2 regions of the Streptomyces sp. MB09-02B genome follow, and region 1 is predicted to be linked to the other one. Evidence: riboswitches for the same ligand, from Rfam matches in the RefSeq annotation. Region 1 holds a riboswitch; the other holds the start of a gene.
What was found. A riboswitch is a leader RNA that binds a small molecule or an ion and turns the genes downstream of it on or off. The one in region 1 is predicted to bind S-adenosylmethionine.
Positions count from the first base shown of each region.

Region 2: another riboswitch for S-adenosylmethionine. It lies ahead of P1P70_RS09945 (aminotransferase class V-fold PLP-dependent enzyme); the one in region 1 lies ahead of thrC (threonine synthase).

Region 1 is NZ_JARGEE010000069.1:13,508-20,966, forward strand. Features, by position in the region: gene otsB (trehalose-phosphatase) at 1-52, shown strand, start outside; gene P1P70_RS12965 (trehalose-6-phosphate synthase) at 92-1,501, opposite strand; gene P1P70_RS12970 (glucosyl-3-phosphoglycerate synthase) at 1,714-2,658, opposite strand; SAM riboswitch class I at 2,790-2,946, shown strand; gene thrC (threonine synthase) at 2,964-4,265, shown strand; gene P1P70_RS12980 (ubiquitin-like small modifier protein 1) at 4,387-4,662, shown strand; gene P1P70_RS12985 (cold-shock protein) at 5,123-5,329, shown strand; gene groL (chaperonin GroEL) at 5,713-7,335, shown strand; gene P1P70_RS12995 (ATP/GTP-binding protein) at 7,418-7,459, opposite strand, start outside.
Region 2 is NZ_JARGEE010000047.1:17,091-24,549, reverse strand. Features, by position in the region: gene P1P70_RS09965 (ATP-binding protein) at 1-148, shown strand, start outside; gene P1P70_RS09960 (response regulator transcription factor) at 177-851, shown strand; gene P1P70_RS09955 (SLC13 family permease) at 1,038-2,453, shown strand; gene P1P70_RS09950 (glycerate kinase) at 2,478-3,737, shown strand; gene P1P70_RS09945 (aminotransferase class V-fold PLP-dependent enzyme) at 3,698-5,059, opposite strand; SAM riboswitch class IV at 5,186-5,301, opposite strand; gene trpD (anthranilate phosphoribosyltransferase) at 5,570-6,634, opposite strand; gene P1P70_RS09935 (cytochrome bc complex cytochrome b subunit) at 6,787-7,459, opposite strand, start outside.

The sequences.
Region 1 (7,459 bases):
CGGCCCGGCAGGGGTCGTACGCCTCCTGGCGGCCATTGCCGAGCAGCTGTAGGGGAGGGGGAGCAGTCGGCAGCCCCTGCCCTACGGGGGCTCAGGCGCCCTCCAACGCCCCCAACTGATCCAGGAACCACCGCGTCGGCGGCAACGCCGTCGCCGCCCCGGCGAGCCGCTTCGTCCGTTCCGCCCGCTCGGCCGCCGGCAGGGACAACGCCTCGTGCAGGGCGGCCGCCGTACCCACCACGTCGTACGGGTTCACCACGAACGAGTCGTCGCCCAGTTCCTCGTACGCCCCGGCCTCCCGCGACAGCACGAGCGCGCACCCCTCGTCGGAGACGACCGGCACCTCCTTGGCGACGAGGTTCATGCCGTCGCGGATGGGGTTCACCAAGGCCACGTCGGCGAGCCGGTACGCCGCGAGGGAGCGGGCGAAGTCGTCCTTCAGGTGGAGGACGACCGGGGTCCAGTCCGGCGTCCCGTACCGCTCGTTGATGTCGTCCGCGACCCGCTGGACCTCGGTCATGTAGTCCCGGTACACCGCGAGGTCCTGCCGCGACGGGTAGGCGAGGGCGATGTGCACGACGCGCTCGCGCCAGGTGGGCCGGTCGTCGAGGAGCTGCCGGAAGGCGTGCAGGCCGCGCACGATGTTCTTGGAGAGCTCCGTGCGGTCGACGCGGACGATCGCGCGGCGCGGCGTGCCGTCGGGCGCCGTACCGATCTGCTCCCGCAGCGAAACCATGCGGTCGTCGACGTCCGCCTCGTGGGCGCGGGCCCGCAGGAAGTCCGCGTCGGCGCCCAGACCGTGCACACCGATCCGGGTGCCGGACGCGGCCTCGGGACCGAGGACCGCGCGGGCGCACTCGGTGAACGCGTCCGCCCACCGCCGGGTGAGGAACGCGGCCCGGTCGGCGCCGAGGATGCCGTCGAGCACCTGCGCGGCGATGTCGTCGGGCAGCAGCCGGAAGTACTCGACGGGTGCCCACGGGGTGTGGGAGAAGTGCCCGATCCGCAGGTCGGGGCGGAGTTCGCGGAGCATCCGGGGGACCAGGGTCAGGTGGTAGTCCTGGACGAGCACGGACGCGCCGTCCGCCGCCTCCTGGGCGAGCGCCTCGGCGAAGGCGCGGTTGTACGTCTCGTACGACGCCCACTGGCGCCGGAACTCCGCGTCGAAGGACGGCTCCAGCGGGGTCTGGTAGAGCATGTGGTGCACGAACCACAGGGTGGAGTTGGCGACGCCGTTGTACGCGTCGTGGTGCACGTCGGCGGGGATGTCGATCATGCGGACGCCGGGCTCGCCGACCCCGCGGCGTACGGCCTCGCGGTCGCCGTCGCCGAGGGCGGAGCACACCCAGACGGCGCCCGCCTCCGGGTCGATCGCGGAGAGCCCCGAGACGAGGCCGCCGCCGCCGCGCTTCGTTGTGAGGGCGCCGGATTCGTCCTCGGTGTACGAGACGGGGCCGCGGTTGGAGGCGACGAGGATCCGCGCGCTGTGCGTCGATGCCATACGGCACAACCTAGCCAAGGGCTCCGCCGGTCAAACGTGGGGTGCGGCCGTGTACCGGGCGCCTGATGGGGTGGGGGGTGCGGATGCGTCGGCGGCTGCGGGTGGTTCGTGGTTGCTCGCGCGGTTCCCCGCGCCCCTGGAAGGGGCGCGGGGAACCGCGCGAGAAGCCCCACGGGCCGGCACCCGCCCGAACAACCGCACCCCCCACCCCCTCACGCGGCCTTTCGCTCCACGTACTCCTCGATCTGCACCATCGGCGGCCGTTCCTCCAGGTCCACCGAGTACGTGCGCGGCTCAAACCCCTCCCGCCCCCGCTCGAACTGCGTCAACACCGGCCGGATCAGGTGCCCCCGGGCCAACCGCAGCTGAGCCGTCCGGTAGATCGCCGCCGACATGCGGCCCAGCGCCGCCCCGTCCTGGTGGCGGTGTTTGCGGACGCCCACGTCGACCTGGGCCAGCGCGTCGAGGCCGACCAGGTGCAGCGCGTCGACCAGCATGCCCAGCTCCACGCCGTAGCCCACCGGGAACGGCAGCCGCTCAAGCAGCGAGCGCCGCGCCGCGTACTCGCCGCCGAGCGGCTGGACGAAGCCGGCCAGCTGCGGCCAGTGCATGTTGAGCAGCGGCCGGGCCATGAGTTCCGTCACTCGGCCGCCCTGCCCGGCGGCCGAGCCCAGGGGGCGGTCGTACATCGCCTTGACGAGGTCGACACCGGGGTCGGTGAGCAGCGGGCCGACGATCCCGGAGACGAAGTCCGACGAGAACTCCCTGAGGTCCGCGTCGACGAAGCAGACGATGTCGCCGGACGTCACCATCAGCGACCGCCACAGCACCTCGCCCTTGCCGGGCGCGGCCGGGATGCGGGGCAGGATCGCGTCGCGGTGGACGACCGTCGCCCCGGCCGCCGACGCGACCTGCGACGTCCGGTCGGTGGAGCCGGAGTCGACGACCACGATCTCGTCCACGAGCGGCACCTGCCGCATGAGGTCGTGGCGGATGATCGCGACGATGTCGCCGACCGTCTCCTCCTCGTTCAGCGCGGGCAGGACGACGCTGACCGTCTGTCCCGTGGCCCGTTTCGCGGCCATGATCCGGTGGAGCGGCCGGTCGGCCATGGACCATGAGCGGGTGTTCAGCCAGCGCTCGACTTCCTTCAGCACAGTGCGCGGCTCCTCTGCGTTCATCTCGCGGTTCGGACGGCTTTCTCAACTGTCCTGGCCTTCGGTTACAGTCTTGGACAACGCTGGTGACCATCGCATGTCGCTGTTCGTCGGCGTATACAACCAAATACCGCTCATCCAGAGGGGCAGAGGGATACGGCCCGATGAAGCCCCGGCAACCCTCCAGCCGGTCTCGTAGTGATCACTGTCGATCGCATCGCGAGGCTCCCGGCTAGGGAAGGTGCCAAATCCGTCTCACGGCGAAGTGCGTCGTGAGGAAGATGAGGAGAAAGGGCCTCGCCTCCATGGCTGCGCAGACTGTTGCAAGCACCACTGACTCTCTCGGCTCCACCTCCACAGTAGACCTCGGCCCCGCCGCCGCACTGAGCTGTCGTGAGTGCGGCCACCGCGTTCCGCTCGGGCCGGTCTTCGCCTGTGAGGAGTGTTTCGGTCCCCTGGAGATCGCGTACGACTACTCCGCCTACGACACGGACGAGCTGCGCAAGCGGATCGAGTCCGGTCCCGCGAACATCTGGCGGTACGCGCCCCTGCTGCCCGTCCCGGCGGACGTGGCCACCAAGCCGAACATCAACCCCGGCTGGACCCAGCTCGTCAAGGCCGACAACCTGGCCGCCGCGCTCGGTGTCGACGCCGGCAAGCTCTTCGTCAAGGACGACTCCGGCAACCCGACGCACTCCTTCAAGGACCGGGTCGTCGCCCAGGCCCTGGAGGCGGCCCGCGCCTTCGGCTTCACCACCCTCTCCTGCTCCTCCACGGGCAACCTGGCCGGCGCCGTCGGCGCCGCCGCCGCCCGCGCCGGCTTCCGGTCCTGTGTGTTCATCCCGCACGACCTGGAGCAGGGCAAGGTCGTCATGGCCGCGGTCTACGGCGGCGAGCTCGTCGGTATCGAGGGCAACTACGACGACGTGAACCGCTTCTGCTCCGAGCTGATCGGCGACCCGGCCGGCGAGGGCTGGGGCTTCGTGAACGTCAACCTGCGGCCGTACTACGCCGAGGGCTCCAAGACGCTCGCGTACGAGATCTGCGAGCAGCTCGGCTGGCAGCTGCCGGACCAGTTGGTCGTGCCGATCGCCTCCGGGTCGCAGCTCACGAAGATCGACAAGGGGCTGCAGGAGCTGATCAAGCTCGGGCTCGTCGAGGACAAGCCGTACAAGATCTTCGGTGCCCAGGCCGAGGGGTGCTCGCCGGTGTCGGTGGCCTTCAAGGCCGGGCACGACGTGGTGCGCCCGCAGAAGCCGAACACCATCGCCAAGTCGCTCGCGATCGGCAACCCGGCGGACGGGCCGTACGTGCTGGACATCGCGCGGCGGACCGGTGGGGCCGTGGAGGACGTGACGGACGAGCAGGTCGTCGAGGCGATCAAGCTGCTGGCGCGGACGGAGGGCATCTTCGCGGAGACCGCCGGCGGGGTGACCGTCGGCGTCACGAAGAAGCTGATCGAGGACGGCCTCCTCGACCCGACGCTCACCACGGTCGTGCTCAACACGGGCGACGGTCTGAAGACGCTGGACGCGGTGGCCGGGACGGGGCTCACCGCGACCATTCGGCCCAGCCTTGATTCGTTCCGTGAGGCCGGGCTTGTGTAAGGCCTGGTAGTCGTTCGTCCGCGGGTCTGTGGGGGCTGGTCGCGCCCACGCGGCGGCAGCCGCATATCGAGCACAGCCCCGCGCCCCTAGCTCTGCTGCATGCATCCGGAGGTCACAAGTCATGAGCGTCAACGTCCGCATCCCCACCATCCTTCGCACCTACACCGGGGGCCAGGCCGAGGTGAGTGCCGAGGGGGCGACCCTCGGGGAGGTCATCGCCGATCTCGAGAAGAACCACAACGGGATCGCCGCCCGGGTGCTGGACGACCAGGGCAAGCTGCGGCGGTTCGTGAACGTGTACGTGAACGACGACGACGTCCGGTTCGAGCAGGGTCTGGAGACGGCCACGCCGGACGGTGCGGGTGTGTCGATCATTCCCGCGGTCGCCGGTGGCTGACCGCCTCCGTACCGGTCGGTAGTAACCGTCGGTAACTTTGATTACCGAGAGTTCATCGAATTGCCCCCTCCGTGAGAGAAGCGGAGGGGGCAATTCTCTATGGTTGAGCACTGTAGAGTTGGGGAACCCGGCCCGATCGCCGTAGTGATTCCTTGCCGGGCGCATATCTGATCGCGCCGCACGCCCTATATGAAGTAGCCAAAGTGTGCAGGCCTTTTGCGTATTTCGTTCCTTTTGTGGGGCCCGACTTGCCCTGAATTCGGGTGAATTGTTCGTACATTCCCGACCGGTCGTGTCCAGAATTCTCGTCCGATTGACCTGTTGCAGAGGGCAGTTGGACAGATACATTCGGCCGCGGTCGACGCGTTCCGGCGCACACCCCCAACCGTTGGGGGGTGAGGTCTGACCCGGATCCGCGAAGTGTGGATCTGTGCAAGGGCCAGTAATAGGGGAGTTAGGCATGGCTCAGGGCACCGTCAAGTGGTTCAACGCGGAGAAGGGGTACGGCTTCATCGCGGTCGACGGTGGTGCGGATGTATTCGTCCACTACAGCGCGATCCAGATGGACGGTTACCGCACCCTGGAAGAGGGCCAGCGGGTCGAGTTCGAGATCTCGCAGGGTCAGAAGGGACCGCAGGCGGACATGGTCCGACTCGCGGTCGGCTGAAGTAACGCGCCGGGTTTCACGCAGCGACGTTCTTCGTTCTTCATGGGAGGGCTCGCACCCCGTTTCGGGGTGCGAGCCCTCTCGTGTGCCCGGCCCGGCACGGCCGTGCCCGGCGGCGGGCGGCCGCTGTGCCGGTTGCGGGCCCGCCGACGGGGCGCGCGAGGGCGCGTTCACCTGCGGATCATCAAGAGCCGCTTGCACTCGACCATGCCGAGTGCTAATCATTGGCGTTAGCACTCTGAAGGTGAGAGTGACAACGAGGACCGGGTCGGTGAGGCCCGCAGGCCGGGTGGGGCAAGGAACCACGAGGCAGGCGAGCCGTCCGTCGCGGGCGCGGGCGCGGTCCGAAGGAATCACCCCCAGTCCTGGAGGGACCACTTCACATGGCCAAGATCATCGCGTTCGACGAGGAGGCGCGGCGCGGCCTCGAGCGCGGCATGAACCAGCTCGCGGACGCCGTCAAGGTGACGCTCGGCCCCAAGGGCCGGAACGTCGTCCTCGAGAAGAAGTGGGGCGCCCCCACGATCACCAACGATGGTGTCTCCATCGCCAAGGAGATCGAGCTCGAGGACCCGTACGAGAAGATCGGCGCCGAGCTGGTCAAGGAAGTCGCCAAGAAGACGGACGACGTCGCCGGTGACGGTACGACCACCGCGACCGTTCTCGCTCAGGCCCTGGTCAAGGAAGGCCTGCGCAACGTAGCCGCCGGCGCCAACCCGATGGCCCTGAAGCGCGGTATCGAGAAGGCCGTCGAGGCCGTCTCCGGTGCGCTGCTCGACCAGGCCAAGGAGGTCGAGACCAAGGAGCAGATCGCCTCCACGGCCTCCATCTCCGCCGCCGACACCCAGATCGGCGAGCTCATCGCCGAGGCCATGGACAAGGTCGGCAAGGAAGGCGTCATCACCGTCGAGGAGTCGCAGACCTTCGGTCTGGAGCTCGAGCTCACCGAGGGCATGCGCTTCGACAAGGGCTACATCTCGGCGTACTTCGCGACCGACATGGAGCGCATGGAGGCGGTCCTGGAGGACCCCTACATCCTCATCGCCAACTCCAAGGTCACCAACGTCAAGGACCTGCTCCCGCTCCTCGAGAAGGTCATGCAGGGCGGCAAGCCGCTGCTGATCATCGCCGAGGACGTCGAGGGCGAGGCCCTGTCGACCCTGGTCGTCAACAAGATCCGTGGCACCTTCAAGTCCGTCGCCGTCAAGGCCCCGGGCTTCGGTGACCGCCGCAAGGCCATGCTCGGCGACATCGCCATCCTCACGGGCGGCGAGGTCATCTCCGAGGAGGTCGGCCTCAAGCTGGAGAACGCGACCCTGGACCTCCTGGGCCGCGCCCGCAAGGTCGTCATCACCAAGGACGAGACCACCATCGTCGACGGTGCCGGTGACACCGACCAGGTCCAGGGCCGGGTCAACCAGATCCGCGCTGAGATCGAGAACAGCGACTCGGACTACGACCGCGAGAAGCTCCAGGAGCGCCTGGCGAAGCTCGCGGGCGGCGTGGCCGTCATCAAGGCCGGTGCCGCGACCGAGGTCGAGCTCAAGGAGCGCAAGCACCGCATCGAGGACGCCGTTCGCAACGCGAAGGCGGCCGTCGAGGAGGGCATCGTCGCCGGTGGTGGCGTGGCCCTGCTGCAGGCCTCCACGGTCTTCGAGAAGCTGGACCTGGAGGGTGACGAGGCGACCGGCGCCAACGCCGTGAAGCTCGCCCTGGAGGCCCCGCTCAAGCAGATCGCCGTCAACGGTGGCCTTGAGGGTGGCGTCATCGTCGAGAAGGTGCGCAACCTTCCCGTCGGCCACGGCCTGAACGCCGCGACCGGTGAGTACGTCGACATGATCGCCTCCGGCATCATCGACCCGGCGAAGGTGACGCGCTCCGCTCTGCAGAACGCCGCCTCCATCGCCGCGCTCTTCCTCACCACCGAGGCCGTCATCGCCGACAAGCCGGAGAAGGCCGCCGCGCCCGCCGGCGGCGGCATGCCGGGCGGTGACATGGACTTCTGATCGACCCCGGTCGATCACCGTCCTGCGGTACCGAGGGCGGCACTCCCTGGAAACGGGGGGTGCCGCCCTCGGGCGTTCGGTCTCATGCGTGCTCGCCGTGTCCGTGCGAGCGTTCTGAGGTCCA
Region 2 (7,459 bases), on a different contig from region 1:
GAGACGCGGCGCCCGCGGCTCCGGCGCCGGGCTCGGTCTGTCGATCGTCCGCGCGATCGCCGAGGCCCACGGCGGCCGGGTCCGGCTGCATCCGACCGAGGGCGGCGGCGCCACGTTCGTCCTGACCCTGGAGGAGGCACGCGCATGAAACCGACGGACACAGAAGGGGCTCTCCCGTGAACCGCATCCTCATCGTCGAGGACGAGGAACGCATCGCCTCGTTCGTGGAGAAGGGCCTGCGCGCGGGCGGCTTCACCACGACCGTGGTCGGCGACGGCGACGCGGCCTACGAGTACGGCCTCACCGGCGGCTTCGACCTGATCGTCCTCGACATCGGGCTGCCCGGCCGCGACGGCTTCACCGTCCTGCGCGAGCTGCGCGAGGCCCGGGTGACCGTCCCGGTGATCGTGCTGACGGCCCGCGACTCCGTACGCGACACCGTGGCCGGCCTGGAGGGCGGCGCCGACGACTGGATGACCAAGCCGTTCCGCTTCGAGGAACTGCTCGCGCGCGTCCGCCTCCGGCTGCGTACGGCGGCGCGGGCGCCCGAGGTGACGATGCTGCGCAGCGGCGAACTGACCCTGGACCTGCGGACACGGCGGGCGCGGGCCGGGGACCGTCTGGTGGACCTGACCGCGCGGGAGTTCGTCCTGCTGGAGCTGTTCCTGCGCCACCCCGGCCAGGTCCTGTCCCGGGAGCAGATCCTGTCCCACGTGTGGGGCTACGACTTCGACCCGGGGTCGAACATCGTGGACGTGTACATACGGGCACTGCGCAAGAAGCTCGGGGCAGAGCAGCTGGAGACGGTGAGAGGCATGGGCTACCGGCTGCCTGCAGCCGCGCCCCGTTAGGGGCGCGGGGCTGTGTCGATATGCGGCTCCGCCGCGCGGGCGCGAGAAGCCCCACAGACCCGCAGACCCGCAGACCCGCAGACCCGCAGACCCGCAGACCCACAGACCCGCAGCCGAAGAACGACGTGAAGCTTCCTTCATAAACGACTCATCAAGAACTCACCCCCCACTTGAACCCTTGATGACGTGACCCTGAACCTCCGTCTGGCCACGTCCCTCTGCATAGCCCTCTCCCTCTGCGCCCTACTCGTCGTCCCCGGCAACTTCCCGGGCCTGGGCGGAGAGGCTCGCCTCACCCTCGCGGTGTTCGCACTGGCGACGGCCGCCTGGATCGGCACCCCCATCGACGACACCTACATAGCCCTCGGCGCCGGCCTCGCCCTCACCGTCACGGGAGTGATCAGCGACGACACCCTCTTCGGCACCCTCGGCGACGACACCGTATGGCTGCTGATCTGCGCGTTCGTCCTGGCGGCGGCGGTGACCCGGACGGGACTGGCGGGCCGGGCCGCGGCCTTCCTCGTCAGCGGCGCGCGCACCGTACGACAACTGACGCACCTGACGACGGCGGCGCTCGTCGTGACCGCGTTCGCCGTGCCCGCCACCTCGGGCCGGGCCGCCCTCGCGCTGCCCGTGTTCCTGGCCCTGGCCAAGGCGCTGGCCGACCGGCGACGACTGGTCGTGATGCTCGCGCTGCTGTTTCCGACCGTGATCCTGCTGTCCGCGGTGGCGACCCTGATCGGCGCGGGAGCACATCTGATCACCGTGTCGGTGCTGTGGGAGGCGACCGGCGACCGTATCGGGTTCACCGAGTGGCTGCTGCTGGGCCTGCCGCTGGCGATCGTGTCGTCCCATCTGGCGGCGGAGGCCGTCCTGTTGACGACGACCCGACGCGCGGACCGGCGGGGCCCCGTGCACGTCACGGTCGAGGAGATCCAGCTCCACAGCGAGCAGCCGGTGACCGGCTCCTGGTCCCCCGCCGAGTCGCGCTGCGCCCTGCTGCTGGCCACGGTCGTGGTCCTGTGGTGCAGCGAGCCGCTGCACCGGGTCCCCCCGGCCGTGGTCGCGCTGATCGGCGCGGTCGTCGCGTGCTCGCCGGCGCTGGGCACCGTGCGGCTGAAGGACGCGCTGCGGACCGTGCCCTGGTCGATGCTGCTCTTCATGGCCGCGACGATGGCGATGGGCGTCGCCCTCAGCGACTCGGGAGCGGCGAAGTGGCTGGTCTCGGGGCTGCCCCCGGGACTCACCCCGCCCCTGTTCCTGGCGGTGGTCGTGGCGCTGAGCACGGCCGCGCACCTGGTGCTGCAGTCGCGGTCGGCACGGTCGTCGGTACTGGTCCCGCTGGTGGTCGCGGCGGCTGTGGGGGCCGGGGTCAACCCGGTCGCCGCCGCGCTCGCCTCCACCGCCGCAGCCGGCTTCTGCCACACCCTCCCGGCGTCCGCGAAGCCGGTCGCGCTCTTCGCCGACCTCCCCGGCACGCCCACCTACACCCCCCGCGACCTGCTGCGCCTCTCCGCCGTCCTGGCGCCGCTGACCGCCGCCCTGATCGTGCTCTTCGCCCTGGCGGTGTGGCCGCTCATGGGCGTCCCGCTCGTCCCGTAACCCCCCGTCAGGAGCCCTGAGAACATGCTGAACCGAGTCGCCGTGGCCCCCAGTGGCTTCAAGGAGTCCCTGTCGGCCGAGGCCGCCGCCGAGGCCATCGCGGAAGGCGTCCGCCGGGTGGTCCCCGACGCCGAGCTGGACCTCATCCCCCTCGTGGACGGGGGCGAGGGCACCGCAGCCGCGCTGGCCGCCTCCACCGGGGGCCGTCTGGTCCCCCGGTTCGCCACGGGCCCGGTCGGCGCACCGGTGGACACCCACTTCGCCCTCCTCGGCTCCCCCGCCTCGGCCGTGACGGACACGGCCGTGGTGGAGATGGCCGCCGTCGCGGGACTCTCCCTCGTCCCGCCCGCCCTGCGCGACCCCGGCGCGACGACCACGTACGGCGTCGGCGAACTGATCCGCGCCGCGCTCGACACCGGCGTACGGCGGATCCTGATCGGCTGCGGCGACTCCGGTACGTCGGACGGCGGGGCCGGCGCCCTCCAGGCGCTGGGCGCACGCCTCCTGGACGCCGACGGTGTCGAACTACCTCCGGGAGGAAGGGAGTTGGTCCGACTCGACCGGATGGACCCGGCCGGTCTCGACCCCCGCCTGAAGGAAGTGGAGCTGCTGGTCGCCTGCAACCCGTTCAACGTGCTGTGCGGCGAGCGGGGTGTGGCCCGGGTATTCGGCCCGCAGAAGGGGGCGACACCGGAGCAGGTCGAGGAGCTGTCCACGGCCCTGGAGAACTGGGCGTGCGTCCTCACTCGCGACCTGCCCGACACGTCGGCCGGGATCGACCTCCGGTACGGCCCCGGCACCGGCGCCTCAGGCGGCCTCGGGGCCGGACTGGCCGCCCTGGGGGCACGGCTGCTCCCCCGCTTCGAGGTCCTGCTGGGCCACCTGGACCTCGACGCCCGACTCGCCCGCGCCGACCTGGTCATCACCGCCGAGGGCGCCCTCGACCACCAGACTCCGCGCGGCAAGGTCCCCGCCGAGGTGGCCCGCCGCGCCAAGCTGCACGGCCGCCCGGTCCTCGCCCTGGCGGGCACCCTCGGCGAGGGCGCGCACGAGGTGCCGGGCGTGGACGCGTACACCGGCATCCTGCCCGCCCCGATGGCCCTCGCCGAGGCCATGCTCCGCGCGAGTGAACTCCTCGCGGACGCCACGGAACGGGCCCTGCGGATGATCGTGTTGGGCGCGCGGGTGACGGCGGGCAGCCGGACGACCGGCCACCGTACGGCGGACCGCCCCGCTGCCGACCGTCAGACGGCCGGCACGCAACGCCCGTCCTCCGTACGGTAGTTCCACTTCGCGCCGTCCCGTACGAGTTCCTTCACCGCGCCCACGAACCGCTCCACGTGCTCGTCGGGGGTGCCCGCGCCGAAGCTCACCCGGATCGCGTTGAGGGAACGCTCGCCGGGTGCGGCCTCGGGGGCGCCGCACTCGCCCTGGGTCTGCGGGTCGCTGCCGAGGAGGGTGCGGACGAGGGGGTGGGCGCAGAAGAGGCCGTCGCGTACGCCGATGCCGTACTCGGCGGAGAGGGCGGCGGCGAAGTGGGAACTGTTCCAGCCCTCGACGACGAAGGAGAGGACGCCCACGCGCGGGGCGTCGTCCCCGAAGAGCGAGAGGATCCGCACCTCGGGCACCTCGGCGAGCCCGGCGCGCACGGTGTCGATGAGGTGCCGCTCACGGGCGACCAGGGTGTCGAATCCGGCTTCGGTGAGGGCCTTGCAGGCGGAGGCGATGGAGTAGGCGCCGATGACGTTGGGCGAGCCGGCCTCGTGCCGGGCGGCGGTCTCGTGCCATTCGACGTCCACGCCGCCGTCGGTGCGCCGGGTCACCTTGCGGCTGGCACCGCCGCCCGCCAGGTACGGGTCCGCCTCGCGCAGCCAGTCGGCGCGGCCGGCGAGGACGCCCGAACCGAAGGGCGCGTACAGCTTGTGACCGGAGAAGGCGACCCAGTCCACGTCCAACTCCTGTACGGAGAGGGGGTGGTGGGGAGCGAGCTGGGCGGCGTCGAGGACGATCCGCGCGCCGTGCGCGTGCGCGGCGGCGGCCAGTTCACGCACCGGCCAGATCTCGCCGGTGACGTTGGAGGCGCCGGTGACGCACACCAGCGCCGGCCCGTGCGGGTCGCGTCCCGCGAGCGCGGTCTCCAGCGTGGTGACGGCCTGCTCCGGCGTCCGGGGCGCGTCCAGGTACGTCACCCGCGCGTTCCGCCAGGGCAGCAGCGAGGCGTGGTGCTCGGTCTCGAAGACGAAGACCTGGCAGTCGGCGGGGAGCGCCTGGGCCAGCAGGTTCAGGGAGTCCGTCGTCGAGCGGGTGAAGATCAGTTGGTCGTCGGCCCGGCAGTCGAGGAACTCCGCGACGGTCCGGCGGGCGTCCTCGAAGAGGTCGGTCGACAGCTGGGAGAGGTAGCCGGCGCCGCGGTGGACGCTGCCGTAGTAGGGCGCGTAGGCCGCCACGTCGTCCCAGACGCGCTGCAGGGCCGGGGCGCTGGCCGCGTAGTCGAGTGCGGCGTAGGTGACCTCGCCGCCGGTGACGAGCGGGACCGTGACATCCCGGCCCAGAACGGGCAGCGGGGCGCAAACGGACTGGTCGGCGGCAAGGGTGGAGACAGACATCGCGAACTCCCGTGAGGAGGCATGCGGAAAGAAGGCATGCGGAGGAAGAGAAAGCAGAGAAAGGGGTGCGCGGAGGCGGGGCTCGGCGGCCCTATCGCATTCGCTTGCTCACGGAAGACTCCCTCGAAGCCGCGCTTGCCGTAGACCTCGCTGCCTACGGCCCGGTCTTCACCCGGGGCACCCCGCCACGGAAGGAGGGTTGCCGGACAGCCAGCCGGGGCTATGGGCTGTCACTCATGACCTGAAGCAGAACGTACGCGACGTGATCGCCACGCCGCAACTCGTGTCCGGATCGCGGGATAGCGCCTGATAGCTCGGGGGTGCGTGTTTCGTCGGCGGGTGCGGGTCCGGTGGGGCTTCTCGCGCAGTTCCCCGCGCCCCTGAAAAGCACGGGCTGCGCCCCGTGCTTTTCAGACCCGCCGCCGGTCGCCTTTCGAGGCCACGGGGCCTGCGATCTTCAGGGGTGCGGGGAACTGCGCGACCAGCCCCCACTCACCCGCACCCGACGAACTACCGATGCGTCGCAGCGACCCACCGCTCGAGAACCCCCCGCGCCGCCCCGGAGTCGATCGACTTTGCCGCGCGCTCCATCCCACCCCGCAACTGCTCCGCCAGCGACGCGGACGTCGGCTCCAACGCCACCAGCGCCGCCGCCGAGTTGAGCAGCACCGCGTCCCGCACGGGACCGGTCTCCCCGCCCAGCAACCGCCGTGCGACATCCGCGTTGTAGGACGCGTCGGCCCCCCGCAACGCCTCCACCGGCACCAGTTCCAACCCCACGTCACGCGGGTCGAAGCTCTCCTCGGTCACCTTGCCGTCCCGTACGACCCACACCCGCGAGGTCGCCGTGGTGGTCAGCTCGTCCAGCCCGTCGTCGCCGCGGAAGACCAGTGAGGAGTTGCCGCGTTCGGCGAAGACTCCGGCCATGATCGGCGCCATCCGGGGGTCCGCGACGCCGACCGCCTGGGCCCGTACCTTCGCGGGGTTGGCCAGCGGCCCGAGCGCGTTGAAGACGGTCCTGATGCCCAACTGCCCGCGTGCCGCGGCCACATGACGCAGCGCCGGATGGAACTTCACCGCGAAGCAGAAGGTGATCCCGGCCTCCTCGGCGACCTCGGCGACCCGCTGCGGTGTCAGCTCCAGATTGACGCCGAGCTTCTCCAGCACATCGGACGCCCCGGACGCCGACGACGCGGCCCGGTTGCCGTGCTTGACGACCTTCGCGCCCGTACCGGCGACGACGATCGACGACATCGTGGAGATGTTGACCGTCTTGGCGCCGTCCCCGCCCGTACCGACGATGTCGACGGTCCTCCCGGACACCTCGATCACCTTGGCGTGCTCGTACAGCGCCTCGACGAGACCGGTGATCTCCTCGACGGTCTCCCCCTTGGCCCGCAGGGCCACCACGAACCCGGCGATCTGCGCGTCCGTCGCCTCACCGCGCATGATCTGGTCCATCGCCCAGAAGGTGGCACCGGCGTCCTGGTCCTGCCCGGACAGCAGCGCGTTCAGCACGGCGGGCCAGGAACGGCCCGCCGCGGTGTCGCCTCCAGCGGGGGTCACAGCGCTCATAGCCGCTCCTGGGTGTCGTAGCGCGCGAGATGCCGCGCGATCCGCGAAATCAACGATGTCCTCCCACCCTATCCAGGTCGGGGCACGGCGAAGGGCCCCCGTCCGAAGATCGGACGGGGGCCCTTCGACCGTGGTGTGGCGAAGCGAAGCGATCAGTGGTGGCCGTGGCCGCTCGTGATCTCCTTGTACTCCTCGACGGTCGGCTTGACGATCTGGCTGTCCTCGCCGTAGTACGCCTTGTTCAGCTTGACGCGGACCTTCTCCAGGCGCGAGACCTTGCGGGCGACACCGTTCTCGTCGACCGCGGGACCGATCTCGGCCGGCTTGTACTGCTCGTGCGCCGTGAGCGTGTGCAGCTGCTCCTGGCTGAGCGGCTCGTGGACCTCGATGAACTCACCGTGCGGCAGGCGCTTGATGATGCCGGTCTCGCGACCGTGCAGGATCTTGTCCTTGTCCCGGCGCTGCAGGCCGAGGCAGATGCGCTTGGTGATGATGAACGCGACGACCGGGGCCACGAAGAACGCGATCCGGACGAACCAGGTGATCGAGTTGATCGACAGGTGGAAGTGGGTCGCCCAGAGGTCGTTTCCACCACCGATCAGCAGGACCATGTACCAGGTGATCCACGCGACACCGAAGGCCGTACGGGTCGGGGCGTTGCGCGGGCGGTCCAGGATGTGGTGCTCGCGCTTGTCGCCGGTGACCCAGGACTCGATGAACGGGTAGACGGCGATCGCGACCAGGACCAGCGGGAAGATCACCAGCGGGATGAACACACCCAGGACGAGCGTGTGACCCCAGAAGTTGATCTCCCAGCCCGGCATG